Regions from separate parts of the Bacillus nitroreducens genome, predicted to be linked through region 1. Evidence: riboswitches for the same ligand, from Rfam matches in the RefSeq annotation. Region 1 holds a riboswitch; the other holds the start of a gene.

Evidence for each region. Region 1 has a riboswitch for S-adenosylmethionine ahead of ACWPVE_RS18305 (acyl-CoA dehydrogenase family protein). Riboswitches for the same ligand answer to the same signal wherever they lie in the genome.
Region 2: linked by a shared signal. The riboswitch ahead of metK (methionine adenosyltransferase) and the one ahead of ACWPVE_RS18305 (acyl-CoA dehydrogenase family protein) in region 1 are both predicted to bind S-adenosylmethionine.

Annotation. Positions count from the first base shown of each region.
Region 1 is NZ_CAXHYI020000003.1:2,949,736-2,960,553, reverse strand. It holds gene ACWPVE_RS18335 (sigma-54 interaction domain-containing protein) at 1-598, opposite strand, end outside; gene ACWPVE_RS18330 (hypothetical protein) at 783-947, opposite strand; gene ACWPVE_RS18325 (MetQ/NlpA family ABC transporter substrate-binding protein) at 1,067-1,891, opposite strand; gene ACWPVE_RS18320 (methionine ABC transporter permease) at 1,910-2,569, opposite strand; gene ACWPVE_RS18315 (methionine ABC transporter ATP-binding protein) at 2,562-3,572, opposite strand; gene ACWPVE_RS18310 (LLM class flavin-dependent oxidoreductase) at 3,614-5,008, opposite strand; SAM riboswitch class I at 5,106-5,209, opposite strand; SAM riboswitch class I at 5,369-5,478, shown strand; gene ACWPVE_RS18305 (acyl-CoA dehydrogenase family protein) at 5,560-6,717, shown strand; gene ACWPVE_RS18300 (SRPBCC family protein) at 6,987-7,412, shown strand; gene ACWPVE_RS18295 (rhodanese-like domain-containing protein) at 7,522-7,698, opposite strand; gene ACWPVE_RS18290 (FtsX-like permease family protein) at 7,895-9,817, opposite strand; gene ACWPVE_RS18285 (ABC transporter ATP-binding protein) at 9,804-10,571, opposite strand; gene ACWPVE_RS18280 (response regulator transcription factor) at 10,773-10,818, shown strand, end outside.
Region 2 is NZ_CAXHYI020000003.1:2,079,126-2,089,943, reverse strand. It holds gene ACWPVE_RS14030 (TIGR01212 family radical SAM protein) at 148-1,110, shown strand; gene ACWPVE_RS14025 (class I SAM-dependent methyltransferase) at 1,107-1,679, shown strand; gene ACWPVE_RS14020 (tetraprenyl-beta-curcumene synthase family protein) at 1,825-2,889, opposite strand; gene ACWPVE_RS14015 (gamma carbonic anhydrase) at 3,103-3,630, shown strand; one part of gene ACWPVE_RS14010 (IS3 family transposase) at 3,740-4,013, shown strand; one part of gene ACWPVE_RS14010 (IS3 family transposase) at 4,013-4,902, shown strand; gene metK (methionine adenosyltransferase) at 4,959-6,158, opposite strand; SAM riboswitch class I at 6,390-6,554, opposite strand; gene pckA (phosphoenolpyruvate carboxykinase (ATP)) at 6,839-8,428, shown strand; gene ACWPVE_RS13995 (alpha/beta hydrolase family protein) at 8,543-9,349, opposite strand; gene ACWPVE_RS13990 (ABC transporter substrate-binding protein) at 9,498-10,484, shown strand; gene ACWPVE_RS13985 (ABC transporter ATP-binding protein) at 10,777-10,818, shown strand, end outside.

The DNA of each region.
Region 1 (10,818 bases):
CAGGGACAAAAGGATAAGATTTTCGTGAACTGGCATGGTGAATCGCTTGAGAAAAAAGTTCTTTTCCCGTGCCCGATTCGCCCGTTATTAAGACATTTAAGTTAGTTGGTGCAATTTTTTTGGCTTGATGGATGATTTTCTTAAACCGTGCATTGTTTCCAATCATGTTTGAAAATGTATATTTTACTTGATGGATACGTCCAATCGCATTCTCTAATTGATTCACACGACGCTTGTTTTTCTTTAATTCTAATGATAATTGATACACCTCAGAGACACTTTTACAGACAGATACTCCCCCAATGATTTCATTTTGATCATAGATGGGAGCCATATCTACCACATATTCAAAGTCCTTTTCTTTACGGAATACACCTTCTAGTGACTTCCCTGTTTTTACTACCGTTGGCAACAGTGCACCAGGTCGAATATCAAGTAGAGGTTTTCCAATGATTTGTTCTTTTTTAACACCCGTAATATTTGTATATTCTTCATTTATTAGTTGAACAATTCCGTTCTTGTCAATGACTAAAATCCCATCATGAACTGCCTCAATAATCCCTTCTAGCCATCCTATCCGATTACTTACCCTTAACATTTGAACAGCTCCTTTAATTGGGTGAATTATCAAAATTATATGCTAATTATTTTCATTTTAATAGGGAAAACAGTATTTTCGTTTTAGATGACTAAATAAAAGTATCGTTACAACCTACATTAATACGTTTTTTGACTATAAAAAAAGCAGCCTAGAAAACTAGACTACTAATTTTTTATCCATACTATCCGTTCTTCACTCGCTTAACAAATGTAGTAAGTGTCTCCTTCAGTTGGTCTGCACCAGTGCTTGGTCTAAATTCATGATTGTCAATGACTAATGGGGCTCCGATTACGACGAGTGGTGCACCGTACAGGTGTTCACCTCTTTCTACAACTTGTCTATTCATGGTATTCTACACTTCCTATTTATATTAACGAAACAAATAAAAATGACACCATTACATTTTGAATAGTGTCATTGAATCATAGAGTTTCAGGAAATAGTACAATTGACCAAGACCATAATTTAAGGATTACTCATCCAATCAGGTCTATGGAAACCTTCAAATTTTTCATCGATTACCTTCTTAAATGCTTCTGATTCTACTGCTTCTTTAATATCTTTTACAAACTGCTTGTCAAGGTTTTCCGTTTTTACCACTACTCGGTTTATAATATTTTCAGGTAGTTTATCTCTAACAAGGGCCGTCGTTAAGTCTAATCCCGCTGAAATGGCAAAGTTTCCGTTAATCGCGGCAAGATCGACTGATTCGAGTGTTCGTGGTAATTGTGCTGCTTCGACTGGTTGAAACTTTAGTTCCTTTGGATTGCTGATAATGTCTTTCTCTGTCACTCTAAGTGGGTCCACATTAGGATCAAAGTCAATTACTCCATTTTCTTTTAGCACTGTAAGCCCTCTGGCTAAATTTGAAGGATCATTTGCGATTGCAACTGTACTCCCCTTTTCTATTTCATCCAATGAATCATATTGATTCGAATAAATGCCTATTGGCGCTGTTGGAACGGTAATAACACTGGATAATTCCATGTCATTCTCTTTTGCAAATGCATCCATATATACTTTGTGTTGAAACAAGTTTGCATCTAATGATCCATTGTTGAGTGCGATGTTTGGTTGAACATAATCATTGAACTCTTTGACTGTAACTGTATACCCCTTTTCCTCTAAATAAGGTTTGACACCCTCTTCCAACATATCGCTATAAGGAACCGTTGCACCCAGTACTAATTCTTTCTTTTCATTACCAGACGAGGAACTATTCGTGGAACCACATGCACTAAGTGTACATACAGCTAATACAGATAATAGTAACATTATTGTTTTTTTCATCTCATCTCTCCTATTTTATTATCGCTTGTTCACTGCCTTTGCTATAAAATCTCCAAAATATTGAACGCATTGTACTAAGACAATTAATAAAATAACCGTGGTGAACATAATTGTATTGTCATATCGATAGTAGCCAAATCGTATGGCTAAATCTCCGATTCCCCCGCCTCCGATTGTACCTGCCATTGCGGAATAGCCAATCAGACTAATCGCCGTGATTGTTAATCCTGTAATAAGTCCAGGTTTTGCTTCTGGAAGAATGATTTCTCGAATAATCATCCACGGAGAAGCGCCTACAGCTACTGCGGCTTCAATGACGCCTCTATCGATTTCTCTTGCGGATGATTCTACGATTCTTGCATAAAATGGGATGGCGGCAACAGACAACGAAACAGAAGCAGCAACTGGTCCAATCGTGGTCCCTACTAGCCAATTTGTAAATGGTAACAAGAAAACGAGTAAAATTATAAAAGGGATGGACCGTATTAAGTTGATGACAATCCCCACTATCCCTTTCATCCATTTATTTTCTAAAAATAATCCCTGGTCTGTAACAAACAACGTTATTCCTAAGGGTAACCCTAGCAAAACTGCGACCAATAACGCGATTCCGACCATAAAGATCGTTTGGAAGAAAGCGAGATTTAACTCAGGCAAAATTTCTAGAATACTATCCATTCTCTACCACCTCCACTATACTGACACGCTCACGAAGATAATCAATTGCTCTTTCTACTTCTTCTTCCTCTCCAAGAAGCTCCATGATGAAAATGCCAAGTGGGGTATCTTGGATATATTCAACTTTTCCGTGGAGGATATTTCCTTTCACTGTGAAGGTCTGAAGCATGTCGGACACAATTGCTTCTGCCGCTAAATCACCCCTAAATTGTAGTTTTACAAGTTTCCCTTGTAGTTTTTCTATTAATTTACTAGGTAGTTCAAAGCTAAGTACCGTTTCAATAAATTTCTTGGTCAAGGGATCAACTGGATTCGAGAATATATCATAAGTAGGTCCTTCTTCAACGACTCTCCCTTCTTGCATGACCGCACAACGATGGCAGATTTCTTTTACCACTTCCATTTCATGTGTAATGATTACAATTGTGATACCAAGTTCTTTATTTATCTTTTTTAACAAAGCCAAAATAGACTTCGTTGTATTTGGGTCTAAAGCAGATGTTGCTTCATCACATAAAAGAACCTTCGGATTATTGGCAAGCGCGCGGGCTATACTAACCCGTTGTTTCTGGCCACCGCTTAGTTGAGCTGGGTATTGATGCATCCTGTCTTCAAGTCCAACCAGTGTTAATAATTCTTCTACTCGTTTCTTTCGAATTGTTTGCTCCACCCCTGCAGCCTTTAAAGCAAACGCTACATTTTCATATACGGTTTTGGATGCAACCAAATAAAACCCTTGAAAGATCATGCCAATGGATTGTCTTACCTTTCTTAGCTGCTTACTCGATAACTGTAAGAGCTCTACACCATCTACTTTGACAACACCTGATGTAGGTCTTTCCAAAATATTAATACAACGAAGTAACGTGCTCTTGCCTGCACCACTATAGCCAACAATTCCAAATATTTCTCCCTCTTTGATTGTGAGGGAGACATTATCAACTCCAACAATCCGATTCTCTTTGCTTATATATTCTTTCGTTATATTCTTCAACTCTATCATGATGGTGTATTCCCCTCATTTCCTAATTCCACAAACATCTTTTATTGTTTTAGAGGCACACGTCGAAATTTACTACCGGGGTGATCATCTGGTAGCGTACTTTTACCTTCAGGGAATAACTTTTCTCGCAATGTACCTTTCGTGTATTCTGTTTTATATAATCCACGTTCCTGCAAAACAGGAATTACTAAATTTACAAAATCTTCTAGGTCACCTGGTGTAACTAAATGATTTAAATTGAAGCCATCTACTCCAGATTGTTCAAATTGGAATTGGATTGCATCTGCAACCTCTCTCGGGTTCCCAACAATGATGCTGTTACGATCCAATGACTCAAAACGGTGTAACACTTCACCAACCGTTAATTTTTTCGGCGCATCTTTCGTAAGTGTGGCAGCCTTGTAATGCCCTCCTTCAGTCTTTTTCTTGTATTCAAATGGTACATTTGGATCTACATTTTCAAATTCAGCTATGTCATATCCACTTGCCCCATATTGTGCTTTTGCGGCGTCTGGGCTCCACAGCTTGTTGTATTCCTCAAATTTCTGTTCCGCCTCCTCTGTTGTTTCGGCAACAATCACACTTAGGAATGAGAAGATCTTAATATTATTTGGATTACGTCCATATTTTTCAGCGCGTTTTCGAATATCATCTGCATAATAGCGAATTCTCTCTGGAGTCGGACCTCCAACAAAAATACATTCCGCATGCTTTGCTGCAAATTCTCGTCCTTTCTCTGATGTACCTGCTTGATAAATAACAGGTGTTCTCTGAAGGGAAGGCTCACTTAAATGAGGACCTTCGACTTTGAAATAGCGACCCTCATGATTAATTTCATGTACTTTTTCTGGGTCAATCAGGGTCTTCTTCTCAATATCTTCAATCACCGCATGATCTTCCCAGCTTTGTTCCCACAATTTATACGACACTTCAAGAAACTCATCTGCGATCTCATAGCGCTCATCGTGTTTAATCAGATCCTGAAGCCCAAAATTTCTTGCTGCGTTAGGTAGGTATGAAGTTACCACATTCCATGCAATTCTTCCCTTTGTCAAATGATCCAATGTTGAAAAACGTCTCGCATTCGCAAACGGCGGTTCATATGTCGTACTTACAGTCACGGCAAACGAAAGATTTTCTGTGACATGCGCCATTGCTGAGATCAATAAGGCAGGGTCATTTAATGGTACCTGTAGCCCATCTCGAATCGATGGTGCTTTACTTTTCTGATACACATCATAAACACCAAGGACATCGGCAAAAAAGACGGCATCGAACTTCCCTCTTTCTAACAACTTCGCTAATTCAACCCAGTAGTCTAAATCCTTATATCTACGATGACGTTCATTCTTCGGATGCTTCCAAAAACCGTGAGAATTGTGCATGGAGCTATTCATTTCGAATGCATTTAAAATAATTTGCTTCTGTTCACTCAACTTTTGTTCCTCCTTAATGTTTAAAATAGAATGTTGAAAAAAAAAACCTCTTCTAAGAAAAGAAGAGGCTTTTTTACCATACGTAAGCACAACTCTTTCCTTATCTTTCAAGCATTTCGCTTGCTGGAATTGGCACAGTTCTCTTAAAAGTCTGTTGCCGAGGCTTCAAAGGGCCAGTCCCTCCACCTCTCTGGATAAAGAAATCAGATTATTAAATTTAATCCAAAATATACATGAGAAAGAAAAAACTGTCAACAACTTTTAGAAATATTATCATTATTTATTTTTAATGTTATATTTTAAATCTTGACAATAATGAAAACATCATTTACAGTGTAAACTAAATTAAATAGTATCAAAAACTTATCAAGAGTCAGGGGAGGAATCTGGTCCTACGATCCTGCAGCAACCTCTTTTTTATAAAGAAAGGTGCTAATTCCAGCAGACTAACCATGTCTGGCAGATGAGAAAGGATAAATCAAACCCAAGCCCCCTTTCGTCGTCTCGAGAGGGGTTTTTTCTTTTCATAAAAAACAGAGGGAGGTACGTGTATGTCAATTGCGTTTGATCATACAACTGGCAACAAAGTGCACCAAAATAAAATCAAAAAAGCAGGGGAATTAGCTGCGATTTTTAAGGAAAGATCTGCAGATATTGATGCAGGTGGAGAATTTCCTTATGAAAATTTCGAAGACTTGAAACAAAACGGATTCTTAGCCCTTACTGTTCCGCAGGAATATGGTGGCAGTGGTTTAAATCTCTTTGAGTTTCTTACAATTCAAGAACAAATTGCAAAAGGAGATGGTCCAACTGCCCTTTCTCTCGGCTGGCACCTCGGACTACTCCTCGAGGTGGCTGAAAGTAGAAATTGGAACGAAGAAAAGTTTGCCAAAGTATGTGAATTGGTCGTAAATCATCAGGCACTCATTAACCTTGCACAAACAGAGCGTGCAACAGGGAGCCCTTCCAGAGGAGGTATTCCGACTACTACTGCAATTAAAGAAGAGAATGGATGGCGAATAAATGGAGTCAAAGCCTTCACTTCTATGGCCATTGCACTCGATTATTCAATTGTAACCGTCAATCTTCATCAAACTAGAAAAAAAGGATATATTTTAGTAGACCATAAACTAGATGGGGTCCATATAAAAGAAACATGGGATAGTGTTTCCATGAGAGGAACCAAGAGTGATGACCTCATTTTAGATCAAGTGCTAGTCGAAGAGGATGCACTATTGGTAGTAGAGGATTTATCGAAACCATCTCCAAAAGGTTGGTATTTACAAGTGCCAGCGGTTTACTTAGGAATTGCTGCTTCTGCTAGGGATTACGCAATTAAATTCGCTTCTGAATATTGCCCTACCACCTTACCTGGACCGATAAAAGATGTACCAGAAGTGAGAAGAAAAATTGGCGAAATCGAACTAGAATTGTTTCATGCTCGAGAAATTCTGTATTCCGTTGCTAGAAAATGGGTAGAGTATCCAGAACAGCGAAGTAGTATGGGACCTGAACTAGCAGCCGTAAAACATATTGCAACGAACAGCGCAAATAAAATAGTCGATTTGGCAATGAGAATCGTGGGAGCAAGGAGTCTTTCCGCGCAGAACCCGCTTCAACGGTATTTCCGTGATGTTCGAGCTGGGCTTCATAACCCTCCAACAGATGACGCAATTGTTTATACGCTAGCTAATGCCGTTTTAGACTGAGATTCTTTCATGACACTAAACAAGGTGTCATTGTTTTTTCATATTACACATACTCACTAAGTTGGTATTCTCTAGTTGGCCTTATGGATAAAATGGGTTTTTCATTCATTTTTCGAAAGATTATTTCTTTCATAAAAGCTGAATTCTATGAGTTTTTGTGTTTTATTTTGTAAATACTGTTGGTAGTATGATGGATTATTTTGAGTCATCTAACGTAAGCTTATTAGGAGAACGAAGAACAAAATATCATAGTTAAAGGAGAGCATAGAATGGAATCCAATCGAGTTACCATCACGACAACAGTTCATGCACCAGTAGAGAAGGTTTGGGAATATTGGACAAGTCCAAATCACATTACAAAATGGAACTCTCCATCAGAGGATTGGCATTCGCCACATTCTGAGAATGATCTACGGGTCGGTGGAAAATTCGTTACACGAATGGAAGCTAAGGATGGTAGTGTTGGTTTTGATTTTGGCGGAACGTACGATGAAGTAACCTTACATAAGTATATTGCCTATACGATGGCTGACGGAAGAAAAGTCGAAGCTACTTTTAAAAGCAATGGAAACGAAACCGAAATTATTCAGGTCTTTGATCCTGAAACGGAAAACCCTGTTGAGTTTCAAAGACAAGGATGGCAAGCCATTTTAGATAATTTCAAAAAATATGCAGAACAAGAAGCTAGCCACTGAAGATCTATAAGTGACTAAAAAAGTCATATCATCAATGTCTCTATATTCGTTAAAAAAGCAGTCCGAATCTTGTCGGACTGCTTTCTAGTTTCTTTTTCGTATTTTTGTTTCACTCTAGTTTCCCACTCCAGTTATTCATTCCACCGACCAAGTCCTCAACTTCGTATCCTAAAGCTGCTAGAATGCCACAAGCCGCCTTGCTACGATTGCCAGATTGACAGGCTACGATATAGGTTTGATCCTTATCTAGTTCTCCCTTGAGTAACGCAAGCTGACCTAACGGGATATGCGTGGCACTGGAATTTTCCCAGTGGCTATTTCACCTTGTTTCACGAATATCAAAGATGTTTACTTCTTCACGATTGTGTATACGTTTTGTGACTTCTTTTAGGTGTTACTTGTTTTGCCATGAATTGTCTTCCGTATATACAATTTAGTGTTCTACCTTCTATGTCACTCCATTATTCGAGAGACTTATTCCTTTAGTTATTCACTGTTTTTTTTACTGTCGTAAGTGTTAATAGATAATAACTTAGATATATAATAAAATACAATAGAGTTGTGATAACAATTGGAACTGTTAAATTCGTTCCTATTAATACAGAAAAAATATTCGAAGCGATTTGTAATATGACTAAACCATGTACAACGCCAATGATAAGTGGCAATCCGAAAACAAACATCATTTGCTTTCTTATGACCGCATTTACTTCTTTTTTACTTACACCAATTTTACGTAAAATTTTATATCGGCTTCGATCCTCGTGTGATTCTGTTATTTGTTTAAAATAGATAATACATCCCGTTGCTGCAAGAAAAACAAGACCTAAAAATCCTAAAATAAATAGATTTAATCCACCTGATTCTAGCCCTTTTCGATAGATGTTATAATACGTGATTAATTGCATCTCTTCACTAGCCAACTTTTGTAATTGAACTGTCGTATCCTTTGTCGTTTTTTCACCTGCAACTTCATATGCTTTAATCGTTACAGGGGTCACTTGAGCCGCGATTTCAGAGAACATTTGATTGCTAACGACAATCGCAAAATCTGGATAACTCCAAGGAAGTATTCTGTCTTCTACCATTGCGCTGAACGCTAAGTCAAGTTCTGTATTTGGCAATTGTAATGTTACGAGATGTTCTTCAAAATCATTTGACGTATACTCCGTTAAAAGTGGTCGAATGCCAATCGTTTGATTGCCCGTAAGCTGAATATTACTTTCCTTCCCTACTATTTTTAATGCCTCATTATACGTATTTTCAGATATGATTTTAATTGGTCCGTTCTTTAAATAATCCTGTAGAAGTGGACTAGATACTTCCCCATTTACGTGAATGACAGGGATATCCATTTGCCCAATAAACGAATGTTCGCGATCAGATTGAATCACGTCTTCGATTTGCTTGTCTACAGATTCACTTGTAGAAATATGCATATAGCTGAAAGGTGCTTCTTTTTCTGCTTGTTTTTCATTTGTATAATAAAAGCTGTAGCCGACTGATATTGCACTTATCGTCACGGCACTCAGCAATGCGATCATCGTAAGTGTGCGAGCATTTCCATTAATCCGATAAATCAATTGCGAGATTCCAACTAAATTTGTCCCCTTATAATAACTTGTCTTTTTATTTTGTAGGAGTCTTAATAGATAAATAGTAAGGAATCTAAATAATAAATACGTACCTAAAACAATACAGAATAAAAATAACAAAAGATTTGTTAGCACTTGGATGTTATTAGTTGGCGGTTGATAGCCCAGCCAATAACTCAAGGCGATTAAAATAATGGAGGTTAACGCTGCAATAAACGATATTTTCGGGACTTTTTCCCCTTCCTTTTCTGCTCGAAATAGCTCAATCAATTTGAATCGATAGATCAAACGGTACGCACGAAAGGATGTAAATAGAGAGATCATCAGAAAGACGATAAATGTATTCACAATCGCATCTAATGATATTCCGAAACTAACTTCAACTGGTGCATTCAACAATCTGAGAACAATCAACGTAAACAGTTTCGATAAGATGGTTCCAACGATGATCCCGATCATTACCGCGATTCCACCCATGATGATATTCTCATAAAAAAGCATTTTCCCGATTGTTTTTTTCCTTAAGCCTAAGAGCGAATATAATCCCACTTCTTTCTTTCGTTTTTTTGTAAAAAAAGAATTTGAGTAGAAAATAAAAATGGCTACAAATAGTACCAGTACTACAGAACCTGCAATAAAGATATTAAGAATACTATCAGATGATTCAATCGCTTTTTTTACTTCTGGACTGTACTGTAAGGATACAAATGTATAATAAATCACTACACTGAAAATCATGGATATAAAATATAGCAAGTAGTTTTTAACGTTACCGATCATATTTTTCTTCGCTAAATCAAATAGTGTCACTTAGGCCACCCCCAAGTGCGGATAGTACATCTAAAACTTTTTGGAAAAATTCTTTACGGGTACTTTTTCCTTTTACAAGTTCTGTAAACATTTTTCCGTCTTTTATAAAAATCACTCGATTACAGTAACTGGCAGCAAATGCATCGTGGGTGACTAGTAGGATCGTTGCTAGATTTATTTCACTTAATTCTTTTAAGCTTTCCAATAAATCGGTTGCTGATTTTGAATCCAATGCACCAGTAGGTTCATCTGCCAATAGTAGACTCGGTTTCGTGACGATTGCACGTGCTGCGGCGGTACGTTGCTTTTGACCACCAGAAATTTGATATGGATATTTCTCTAGTATTTGACTGATCCCAAACGTTCTTGTTACTTCGTGGACTCGTTCCTCTAATTCGTTCACATCTACTTTAGCTAATGCTAAAGGCAGGATGATATTTTCCTTAACGGTTAATGTATCTAACAAATTATAATCCTGAAAAATAAAACCAAGCTTTTCACGACGAAATGTAGCTAATTGCTCCTCATTCAAATTAACAATATTCGTCCCATCAATATGAATATCACCAGAAGTTGGTTGATCAATTGTTGCTAATACATTAAGGAGTGTTGATTTTCCAGCGCCAGAAGGTCCCATAACACCTACAAATTCACCTTCATATACGTTTAAATCGATATTATCCAATGCAGTAAATACATTTCCTTTTGTTCCGTATACTTTTTTTATGTTTTTCGCATCTACAACGATATTCATTTCATTCAATCCTCCAAAGAATCATATTACTGTTCTTTATTCTATCGGATGATACTATTATTTAACCTTACAGGTTTATCGTTAACCTTACAATTTCGAAAGGTTGGTTCAAAAATACGATGAAAAATACTAATATTAAAACAGTGAATCATTTTAATACGATGGTCAAACTGGTACTAACAAATGAAGGGAGTGTTAAAGATGAAAGTGATGATTGTTGAAGACGATCAAGTAATAAGAGAGCTGT
Region 2 (10,818 bases), 870 kb from region 1:
TTATGAATTCCACACACGAGGTCAAACAGACCAAATTAAAGCTAAATGGTGTACAGTCCGTGAACTTTTCAATTTCCATTTGAGTTCCTCAAAGCACACATGCTACAATTTATCGTAGTATTTTTTTCTTAGTGAGGAGGGGCGAAAATGCCTCAAGTTAATCCATTTCTATATTCATCAGATAATAAAAGATATCATACATGGAATTATCATTTACGTAATACATTTGGCCATAAAGTATTTAAAGTAGCTCTTGATGGCGGATTTGACTGTCCAAATCGGGATGGTACAGTTGCCCATGGGGGCTGTACGTTTTGTAGTGTATCAGGTTCAGGTGATTTTGCTGGAAATCGTGCTGATGATATTCTTACACAATTCCATACCATTAAAAGTATCATGCATGAAAAATGGAAGGACGGAAAATACATGGCATATTTCCAAGCTTTCACAAATACTCATGCACCAGTTGAGGTTTTGCGTGAAAGGTTCGAACCTGTGTTAAGCCAAGAAGGAGTTGTTGGTATTTCCATTGCCACAAGGCCAGATTGTCTTCCTGACGATGTTGTCGAATATTTAGCTGATTTAAATAAACGAACTTACCTTTGGGTTGAACTTGGGTTGCAAACAGTTCACGAAACAACAGCACAGTTAATTAACCGTGCCCATGATTTTCAATGCTATATTGACGGAGTCGAAAAACTTCGCAAACATAATATTCGCATTTGCTCCCATATTATTAATGGCCTCCCACAGGAAACGCCAGAAATGATGATGGAAACAGCCAGAGAAGTCGCAAAACTTGATGTGCAAGGGATCAAAATTCACTTGCTTCATTTATTAAAGGGAACTCCAATGGTAAAACAATTTGAAAAAGGTCTGTTGGAATTTCTCACTTTTGATGAGTATGTACAATTAGTGTGTGACCAACTGGAAATTTTACCACCAGAAATGATTGTTCACCGTATTACTGGAGATGGACCAATCGATTTAATGGTTGGTCCGATGTGGAGTGTTAATAAATGGGAAGTTCTCAATACAATTGATGCTGAACTTAAACGACGTGATAGTTATCAAGGGAAATATTATAAGAAGGTAGCGGAAAGCGTATGAAATTAGACCGTATTCTTCCATTTGCTCGGAACTTGTTACGACTTGCTGTGACTGAAGGAGATTATGCTGTTGATGCAACAATCGGCAATGGTCATGACACAACAATGCTCGCGGAATTAGTAGGTGAAACGGGGCAGGTCTTCGGTTTTGATATTCAACAGGAAGCGATTGAACAGACAACTGCTCGGCTAAAGGATCAAGAGCTTTATGAACGAGTTTGTTTGTTTCATAAGAGCCATAATCAACTTTTAACGATGATCCCAGATGAGGTACATGGTAAAATTGCTGGGGCCATTTTTAACTTGGGGTATTTACCAGGTGGAAACAAAGAAATTGTCACAAAGCCTGATTCCACCATAGAGGCAATTGAGCAATTACTTACCATTATGAAAGTTGAAGGTATAATTGTCCTCGTTATTTACCATGGCCATAAAGAAGGTGCAGTCGAACGAGATCGATTAATGGAATACTGTACAAATCTCGATCAAAATCAAGCTCACGTACTCATGTACCGATTTATGAACCAAAAAAACAATCCACCTTTTATTATTGCGATTGAAAAAAGATAGAGCCTAAAACTGCTAAAAAACGCTCGCTTTCGTCTCCGCTTAGTGGTGAGCCTTGTCTGAAATGCGTTTTCAAGCCAGCTTAGGAAAGTATTCGTAAAAGGTAATCTTATTAAAAAAGATAGAGCACGTTCCGCTCTATCTTTTCTTATTCAATGACATGTTGAAGTCTTCTGTAGGCTCGTCCATTTATATAAAAGAAGTACGATGTTTTTCCACCTAGCCTAATGATTTTCCTCGCCAATTTCGATACATTTCGTTGCGTTCTAACTTTTTCATCTGACAAATAAAGCCCCAATAAACCACGATTTATCAGTCTATGGAATTTTTCATTGGGTAATCCAATGGTATGCTTATCTGCCTCGTTGATAAAATGTTTGATACGCTCTACCAATTCATTTTCATGTGAATAGTAAAAACAGAAATTCAAGTCGCCACCTTGACGATCCTCTTCTTGATCCACAAAATAATCAAGAAGAATATGTAAACCCTGAATGTAGGGAAAATACCCATTACGAACTTTCGTAGCAATTTCTTCATTAAACTCCTCATGAAAGGCATAGGCAACTAAACAAAAAATGCCTAATGTGGACCCTGAGCAAGCTGAAAACTCATACCATTCCATTCTAGGTAGATTACGTTGATGACTTTTAAACCAATTCTCAAGCCTTAGTACACGTTCTTCTTCTTTTACATGCTTATGAATTTGCAATTCACAATAATAGCTTGATAATTCCTGTAAATAATCTGCAATTTTATCATAATGAATGATATGTTGAAGGACATCTTGACATGTTGTGACTAAACTTTCTAAATAGCCACCATCATCCTGTTCATTACGATATTGATAATAATTTTTTGTGGGTTGCCCTGGTCGCAATGCATCTGGCATGGAATCATGAAGTGAACGAAAATCGGTCGGATCTAATGAAGTACTGCGATCGCAAAGATTATCAAGATAATCACTAATCGTCTGATAGGCAACAATAAAACGAATGCATTCCTCCATTTTCCTACCTGCTAATAAGGCCATGATTGCCCCACCTTCACAGTGAAACGTTTTTGTTCGAATACTTGCTAAGGCCTGTTTCTTTAGCTCTTTATTTGGAATCGACTCTGCTTTCTTTTTCCAAACCGCTAATTCACGATGCACAATCGGAAATACCTCACGATACACTTTCTTCATTAAACTTATAGGTTGCGTTGGTACCATCGATATCACCTCAAAAAAGCACTAGGCGTACGGCATATACATATTTAAGATGAGCGCTTCAGTAGATTTTATTTACCCACCTGTGGCCTAGAGCTAGATTTTATTTTTTTATTACTTCAAATGATTAAGATTTACGATACTTGTGAAAGTTGATACACTTACATTAAATGATTTTACGTCTAATATCAAACGATTGGAAAGGATGTACCTATTATGATTTATCCGTACAAAGGGAAATATCCTGAAATCGCAGATTCCGTTTTTATTGCAGACTATGCGACAGTTACTGGTGATGTAAAGATTGGCGAAGAAACGAGTATTTGGTTTAACACCGTTATCCGTGGAGATGTGGCACCAACCATTATTGGAGAGAGGGTAAGTATCCAGGACAACTCAACATTACATCAAAGCCCTAACAATCCTTTGATTATTGAAGATGATGTCACAATTGGACACCAGGTTATATTACATAGTTCCATTATTCGTAGAAATGCTCTGATTGGGATGGGATCTATTATTTTGGACGGAGCAGAAATTGGTGAAGGTTCTTTTGTAGGTGCTGGTAGCCTCGTTCCCCCGGGTAAGAAGATCCCACCAAACACACTTGCATTCGGTCGACCTGCAAAAGTTATTCGTGAACTGACTGAAGATGATCATAAGGAGATGGCGCGTATACGCCGTGAATATGTGGAAAAAGGGCAGCATTACAAGCAGGTACAAAAAGAAGTCCGAGGGAAATAAAAAACTCGCCATTATTTTAGAGTGACCCAGTAAAATGAGACAAGGAAAAAACACCCCCTGTATCGAATTTAGTTAATAACTAATCGATATTTATGGAGGGTGTTTTTATATGGGGAAAAAGGTACATTATCCATCAGAGATTAAAGTAAAAGCAATAGAAATGAAAAAGAATGGATTTACAAACTCAGAAATTATGAATGAATTGGGGATAAAGAATGTCTCACAAATAAAGACATGGATGCGCTGGGATCGTAATGGGGAAAGCTATCGTTTTGAACAGCCTATTGGAAAACAGTACAGTTATGGAAAAGGTCCAGAAGGCCAGGATGAACTTGAAATAGAACGCAACAAAAATAAGCATCTTCAGATGCAAATTAAAATTCTAAAAAAGTACAAAGAACTCGAAAGGAGCTGGTTCCGCAAGTAGTTATTGAATTGGTAGAGGAGTTATCAAAAAAATATAAAATAATTGATATACTCAGTGTTCTAGAAATACCAAAATCTACATTTTATCGTTGGAAAAAGAAATACATTAATCGAGGGCCAAAAAAATTAGAAAAGCTTATAATCGACCTTTGCGAAGAGACTAAATATCATTATGGACATAGAAAAATTAAAGCTCTTCTAAAACAGCGTTATAGCATTAAGGTTAATCGCAAGACTGTACAAGGTATAATGCAAAAATTCAATCTTCAATGTCAGATTAAAGTAAAAAGACAGAAACATATCAATGGGGAAAGTAATATTATTGTGGACAACATTCTTAACCGGAACTTTAAGGCAGAAAGACCCAATGAAAAGTGGGTAACTGACATTACATACCTACCATATGGCTCTTCTATGCTTTATGTATCAACAATAATGGATTTGTATAATAACGAGGTAGTCGCTTATACGGTAAGTTCAGTACAAGATACGAACTTTGTATTAAGTACATTGAGAGAGGCCATAAAAAAGCGAAGACCTAAAAAAGTTCTATTGCATAGTGATCAAGGATCAGTATATACATCCTATGCATATCAAAATTTCGCAAGAGAAAAAGGCATTATCACAAGCATGTCCCGTAAAGGAAACTGCCATGATAACGCCGTAATCGAATCCTTTCACTCCTCGCTAAAGTCGGAAGGATTCAAAGACCATAGAAGATCTTCTATCACTAATATTAAAGTAATTGAGATTGTGAATCAATATATGTGTTACTATAACGAAAAACGAATACAGGCAAAATTAAACTACCTGGCTCCAATTGAATATGGACGTCAGGTAGCATAGGTGTTTTTTCTAAGTCCCATTTTGGCGGGTCAGTTCATTTGGCGAGTTTTTTTATCTTATTGTGCAGCTTGTGCCTTAAGCGTTTCTGCTTTGTCTGTACGCTCCCATGGTAGATCGATATCATTTCTACCAAAGTGTCCATATGCAGCAGTTTGTTTATAAATTGGACGACGTAAATCCAACATTTTAATAATACCTGCTGGGCGTAAATCAAAATTCTTGCGTACTAAATCTACAAGTACATCTTCTGATACTGTTCCAGTACCAAATGTGTCAACTGAAATAGAAACAGGTTGGGCAACTCCAATTGCGTATGCTAGTTGCACTTCACATTTGTCAGCTAAACCAGCTGCAACAAGGTTTTTCGCAACGTATCGAGCAGCATATGCAGCTGAGCGGTCAACCTTGGTTGGATCTTTACCTGAGAATGCACCACCGCCATGGCGTGCATAACCACCATACGTATCTACAATAATTTTACGACCTGTTAGTCCTGCATCCCCTTGTGGACCACCAATTACAAAACGGCCAGTTGGGTTAATAAAATACTTTGTATTTTCATCAATTAGCTCCTGTGGAACAACTGGATTGATAACATGTTCCTTTATATTTCGTTGGATTTGTTCCAATGAAATTTCAGGATGATGTTGAGTCGAAATAACAATTGTATCAATTCGAACTGGATTGTTATTCTCATCATATTCTACAGTAACCTGCGTTTTTCCATCTGGACGTAAATATGGAAGAATCTCGTCTTTACGAACCTTCGTTAATCTACGTGAAAGTTTGTGAGCTAATGAAATAGGTAGTGGCATTAATTCCTTCGTTTCATTACAAGCATAACCAAACATTAAACCTTGGTCACCTGCACCAATTGCTTCGATTTGCTCGTCAGTCATTTGACCTTCGCGTGCTTCTAAAGCTTGGTCAACTCCCATCGCGATATCTGGTGATTGCTCGTCAATCGAAGTTAATACTGCACATGTTTCATAATCAAATCCGTATTTTGCACGAGTATATCCGATTTCTTTAATCGTTTCACGAACAATCTTTGGGATATCTACATATGTAGAAGTTGTAATTTCTCCTGCAACAAGTACTAAACCTGTCGTAACAGAAGTTTCACACGCTACACGTGCATTTGCATCACTAGCTAATATGGCATCTAAAATAGAATCTGAAATTTGGTCACAGATTTTATCAGGATGTCCTTCTGTAACAGACTCAGAAGTAAATAAATGGCGTCTATTTGTCACAAACGCTTCCTCCTTTTGCAATTCAGAACCACAATAAGATGTGAGTTCTGATGTTAATTGATACGGTACTCATTCCCTTAGTATTGTTACCTACCCGATTTTCTATCCTTTATATGAACCAACCAATCAAACAATTAAACACATGAACTCGCGTTAAGTAACATATCTTTTAAAAATAAAAAACCTTTCCCACTTTTTGAGGAAAGGTATAATCGTTCTTCTCGCCTTTCACTCTTATCGATCAAGGTCATGCCTTGCTCAGGTTAGCACCTTATCACTTTTTGATAATGTTGACCTACTAATATATAGGTTTCACAATTAATCTTTTGATATGTAAGAAAAGTGATGGTTGCCGGGTTTCATTGGGCCTGTCCCTCCGCCAGCTCGGGATAAGAGAGTATCCGTTCAATGAATAATCATACCGTAGTCGTCCTTTTTATGTCAACACAATTCCTGAAAAATAGTACATCGAAGTATGTTATACTTTTTTCTTGAAAATTCGACAAATATCGCTAGTTTCAGATTTTCCAATGACTATTTTTACAATTCACCTGCACTTTCCATTGATATATTACGTAAAATACGTTAATAGTATAGACTATTTTTTCTAATGTGTTATACTAATTATAAAATTTGAGATTATATAAAGAATTACAAAAAAAGATAAAGGATGGTTTAACATGAATTCAGTTGAAGTTACAAATGAGCAGCTATTAGAATTAGTGAATGGAAAAAATGCACTTCATAACCTATCTGTTCCTATTTTAGTTGAAAAAGTACTAGCTAGACAAGAAGGAATCCTTACTTCGACTGGTGCTGTACGTGCAACAACTGGGAAATACACTGGGAGATCGCCTGAAGATAAATATATTGTTGAAGAAGAGTCTTCAAAAGATAAAATTGATTGGGGTAACGTGAATAAACCAATTTCTAAAGCTACATTTGAAAACCTTTACAGTAAGGTCTTAGCATATTTAAAAGAAAAAGATGAAGTATTTGTGTTTAATGGTTATGCTGGTGCTGACAAAAAAATACGTCTTCCAATTCAGGTAATTAATGAATTTGCTTGGCATAATCTATTTTCACAACAAATGTTCATTCGTCCCACTTCAGAGGATCTCAAGACACATCAACCTGAATTCACTGTCATTAGTGCACCGAATTTCAAAGCCGATCCGAAGGTAGATGGTACCCGCTCTGAAACATTTATTATTATTTCCTTCGAAAAACGAACAGTTTTAATTGGAGGGACTGAGTATGCTGGAGAAATTAAAAAATCGATTTTTTCAGTAATGAACTATTTATTACCACAACAAAATATTCTTTCCATGCATTGCTCTTCTAACGTTGGGCAAGAAGGAGATGTTGCTCTTTTCTTTGGATTATCTGGAACAGGTAAGACAACTCTTTCTGCAGATCCAAAACGCCGTCTAATTGGAGACGACGAACATGGGTGGTCTAGCTCTGGCGTGTTTAATATTGAAGGCGGTTGCTATGCTAAAACTATCAATCTTTCACGCGAGAAAGAACCACAAATTTTTGATGCGATTCGCTTTGGTTCGGTGTTAGAAAACGTTGTGGTTAATGAAAAATCAAGAATTGCTGATTATGATGATCATTCATTAACTGAAAATACAAGGGCTGCATATCAAATCGAAAATATTGATAATATTATAGTACCTAGCATTGCAGGTCATCCAAATACAATCATATTCTTAACAGCAGATGCATTCGGTGTGTTGCCTCCAATAAGTAAGCTTACAAAGGAACAAGCGATGTATCATTTCTTAAGCGGATACACAAGCAAACTTGCAGGGACAGAGCGCGGTGTAACAGCTCCACAAGCAACATTCTCAACTTGCTTCGGTTCACCATTCTTACCCCTTCCTGCGACTGAATATGCTGAAATGTTAGGTAGAAAGATTGATGAACATAATGTTCAAGTGTTCCTTGTGAATACAGGCTGGACTGGCGGAGAGTACGGTGTTGGCAGCCGCATGAAGCTGTCGTATACTCGTGCAATGGTTCAAGCTGCGTTAGAGGGCGAATTAACAAATGCTGAAACTGTTAAAAATGATATATTTGGATTAGAAATTCCGATTCATATTCCAGGTGTTCCTGATGATGTGCTTCAACCAGCAAAAACATGGGCTGACCAAAGCACATACTATGTAAAAGCAAAAGAATTAGCAATGAAATTCAAAGAAAATTTCAAAAAGTTCTCCAATGTTCCAAAAGAAATTGAATTATTGGGTGGACCACGGATCTAATTTAAAAGTACCATCAACTTTTCACAAACATATGGACCTAACTGAAAGTGCACTTATTTTGGTTAAGTTTTGAAACATTCGTCATTACTTCAGTATTTTATAAAAGCTCGAGGGCTATACTTCGAGCTTTTTTCTATTTGGCTTCCTTGTCTTCATCCATTCTGTTAAACGCCTCACAGTTTCTCTATTTTCATATGGGGGAAAATAATGAGTGTAATGTGGAAAGTACCAACTTTCCACCTCTTTCCCCAATTCCCTTACCCTTTTTTCAAGTCGGTAAGCATGGTGAATGGACACATTTTTATCTTTCTCACCATGGATAATGAGCAGAGGTGCTTCAAGCTTCTCGATTTCATAAAGTGGAGTTCTCCATTTATAACGTTCTGGATATTTTGTAGGTGTTCCCCCAATTACTCGTTTAAGCATTCGACGCAAATCATTTCGTTCAATATACGTAAGACTTAAATCACTAACGCCTCCCCAAGTAACCACTGAACAAACTTGGGGGTAGCGTATGGCTGTTAGAAGAGCCATAACACCACCACGTGAGAAACCAAAAACATGTATTCGTGTTGGAATGACTTTTTCATGCTGTTCCAGCACTTTAGCCGCAGAGAATGCATCATACCTGTCATCGCCTGCAAAGTCCTCATTCCCTTCTCCACCTTGATTTCCGCGATAAAAAGGCGCCATCACTACAAATCCCTCTGAGGCAAATTGGATTATCCGACCAATTCGAACCTTTCCAACATTTTTTATTCCACCTCGAAGATATAAGAAACCATCATACACACCTTCATCCTTTGGTTCAGCAAGGAATCCTTTGATTTTTAATCCTTTGCTCCAATATGTAATTAAAAAAAGTTCAATCGTAGGATTTGGAGAAGGAAATCGTTGTTTTTCAATAATGGTTCCATCCATCATTTTCTTCATCCCCCTTATGTTTACAAACAATTTCATGTTCCAAAAAATTTAAAAATAGGCATTCACACATTTTTGTCACGTTCATACTCTAATCTTAGATAATTAACTATAGCAGACAGTTGACCTGTCAAGGAGGAATGTATCTATGCGACGTTTCGTTGCTTACTTATTTGCATTACTGCTTATTATTCCATTAGTTGCCTGTAATAATAACCAGGTTCAGAAAATCCGTATTGCCGAGGTAACACGTTCTGTATTTTACGCACCACAATATGTAGCAATTACGGAAGGATTCTTTGAAGATGAGGGCTTGGAAATTGAATTAACAACAGTGCCTGGTGGAGATAAAACCATGACTGCATTAATTTCTGGTGGAGCTGATGTAGCCCTTGTTGGATCTGAAACATCAATCTATGTAGAGGCACAAGGTTCAACAGACCCAGTTATAAACTTCGCTGCTCTAACTCAAACAGACGGTACCTTTTTAGTGGCAAGAGAAAACATCGAGAACTTTAACTGGAACCAAATCAAAGACCGTACGTTCCTTGGTCAACGTAAAGGTGGAATGCCCCAAATGGTCGGTGAGTTTGTTATTAAAAAGCACGGAATTGACCCACAAAATGATTTGAATCTCATCCAAAATATCGACTTTGCCAATATCTCAAGTGCTTTTGCTTCTGGTACAGGCGATTTTGTCCAATTATTTGAACCTACTGCTAGTTTATTCGAAAAAGAAGGACGCGGCTATATTATTGCATCATTCGGTGAAGAGTCTGGTAAAGTACCGTATACAACTTTTATGACAAAGCAAAGCTTTATCGATAAAAATGGTGATGCTGTTGAAAAGTTCACACGTGCAATTTATAAAGCACAACAATGGGTAGAATCACATAGCCCTGAAGAAATTGCTGAATCTATAAAAGAGTTTTTCCCAGATACGCCTATCGATTTAATCACATCCTCTATTGAACGATATAAAAACCAAGGCTCATATGCAACAGATCCTGTTCTGTCTGAGGAGGCATGGAATAACCTACAAGACATTATGGATGAAGCAGGTGAATTACCTAAAAGAATTGACTATGAAACGCTTGTTAATACAAGTATCGCTGAAAAAGTAATTTCTAAATAGTTGTTCAAAAAAGTATGGTGAAAATGACACATTGATAGCGTAAATTCGAATAAAAGCTGACATTTTCTGCGAAGTCGAACGTCGAAAGCACCACATCTTGTGGACTCTCGTTAGCTTGCTATTGTATTCCTCACGTATTAACTCGATACACTCTGGTACTCAAAGCTGCACCGCCTCGAACTTTACGACATACAAGATGCTCCAGTGTCGACAAGACATGAGGCCACGGCGTTTTTATCGGGTGCAGTCCTTTTCATCTGCTTTTTGAACACGTATAAATAGGAGTGTTACTATGAACTTTTTATCCGTAAAAAATATCAACCATGTTTATTTT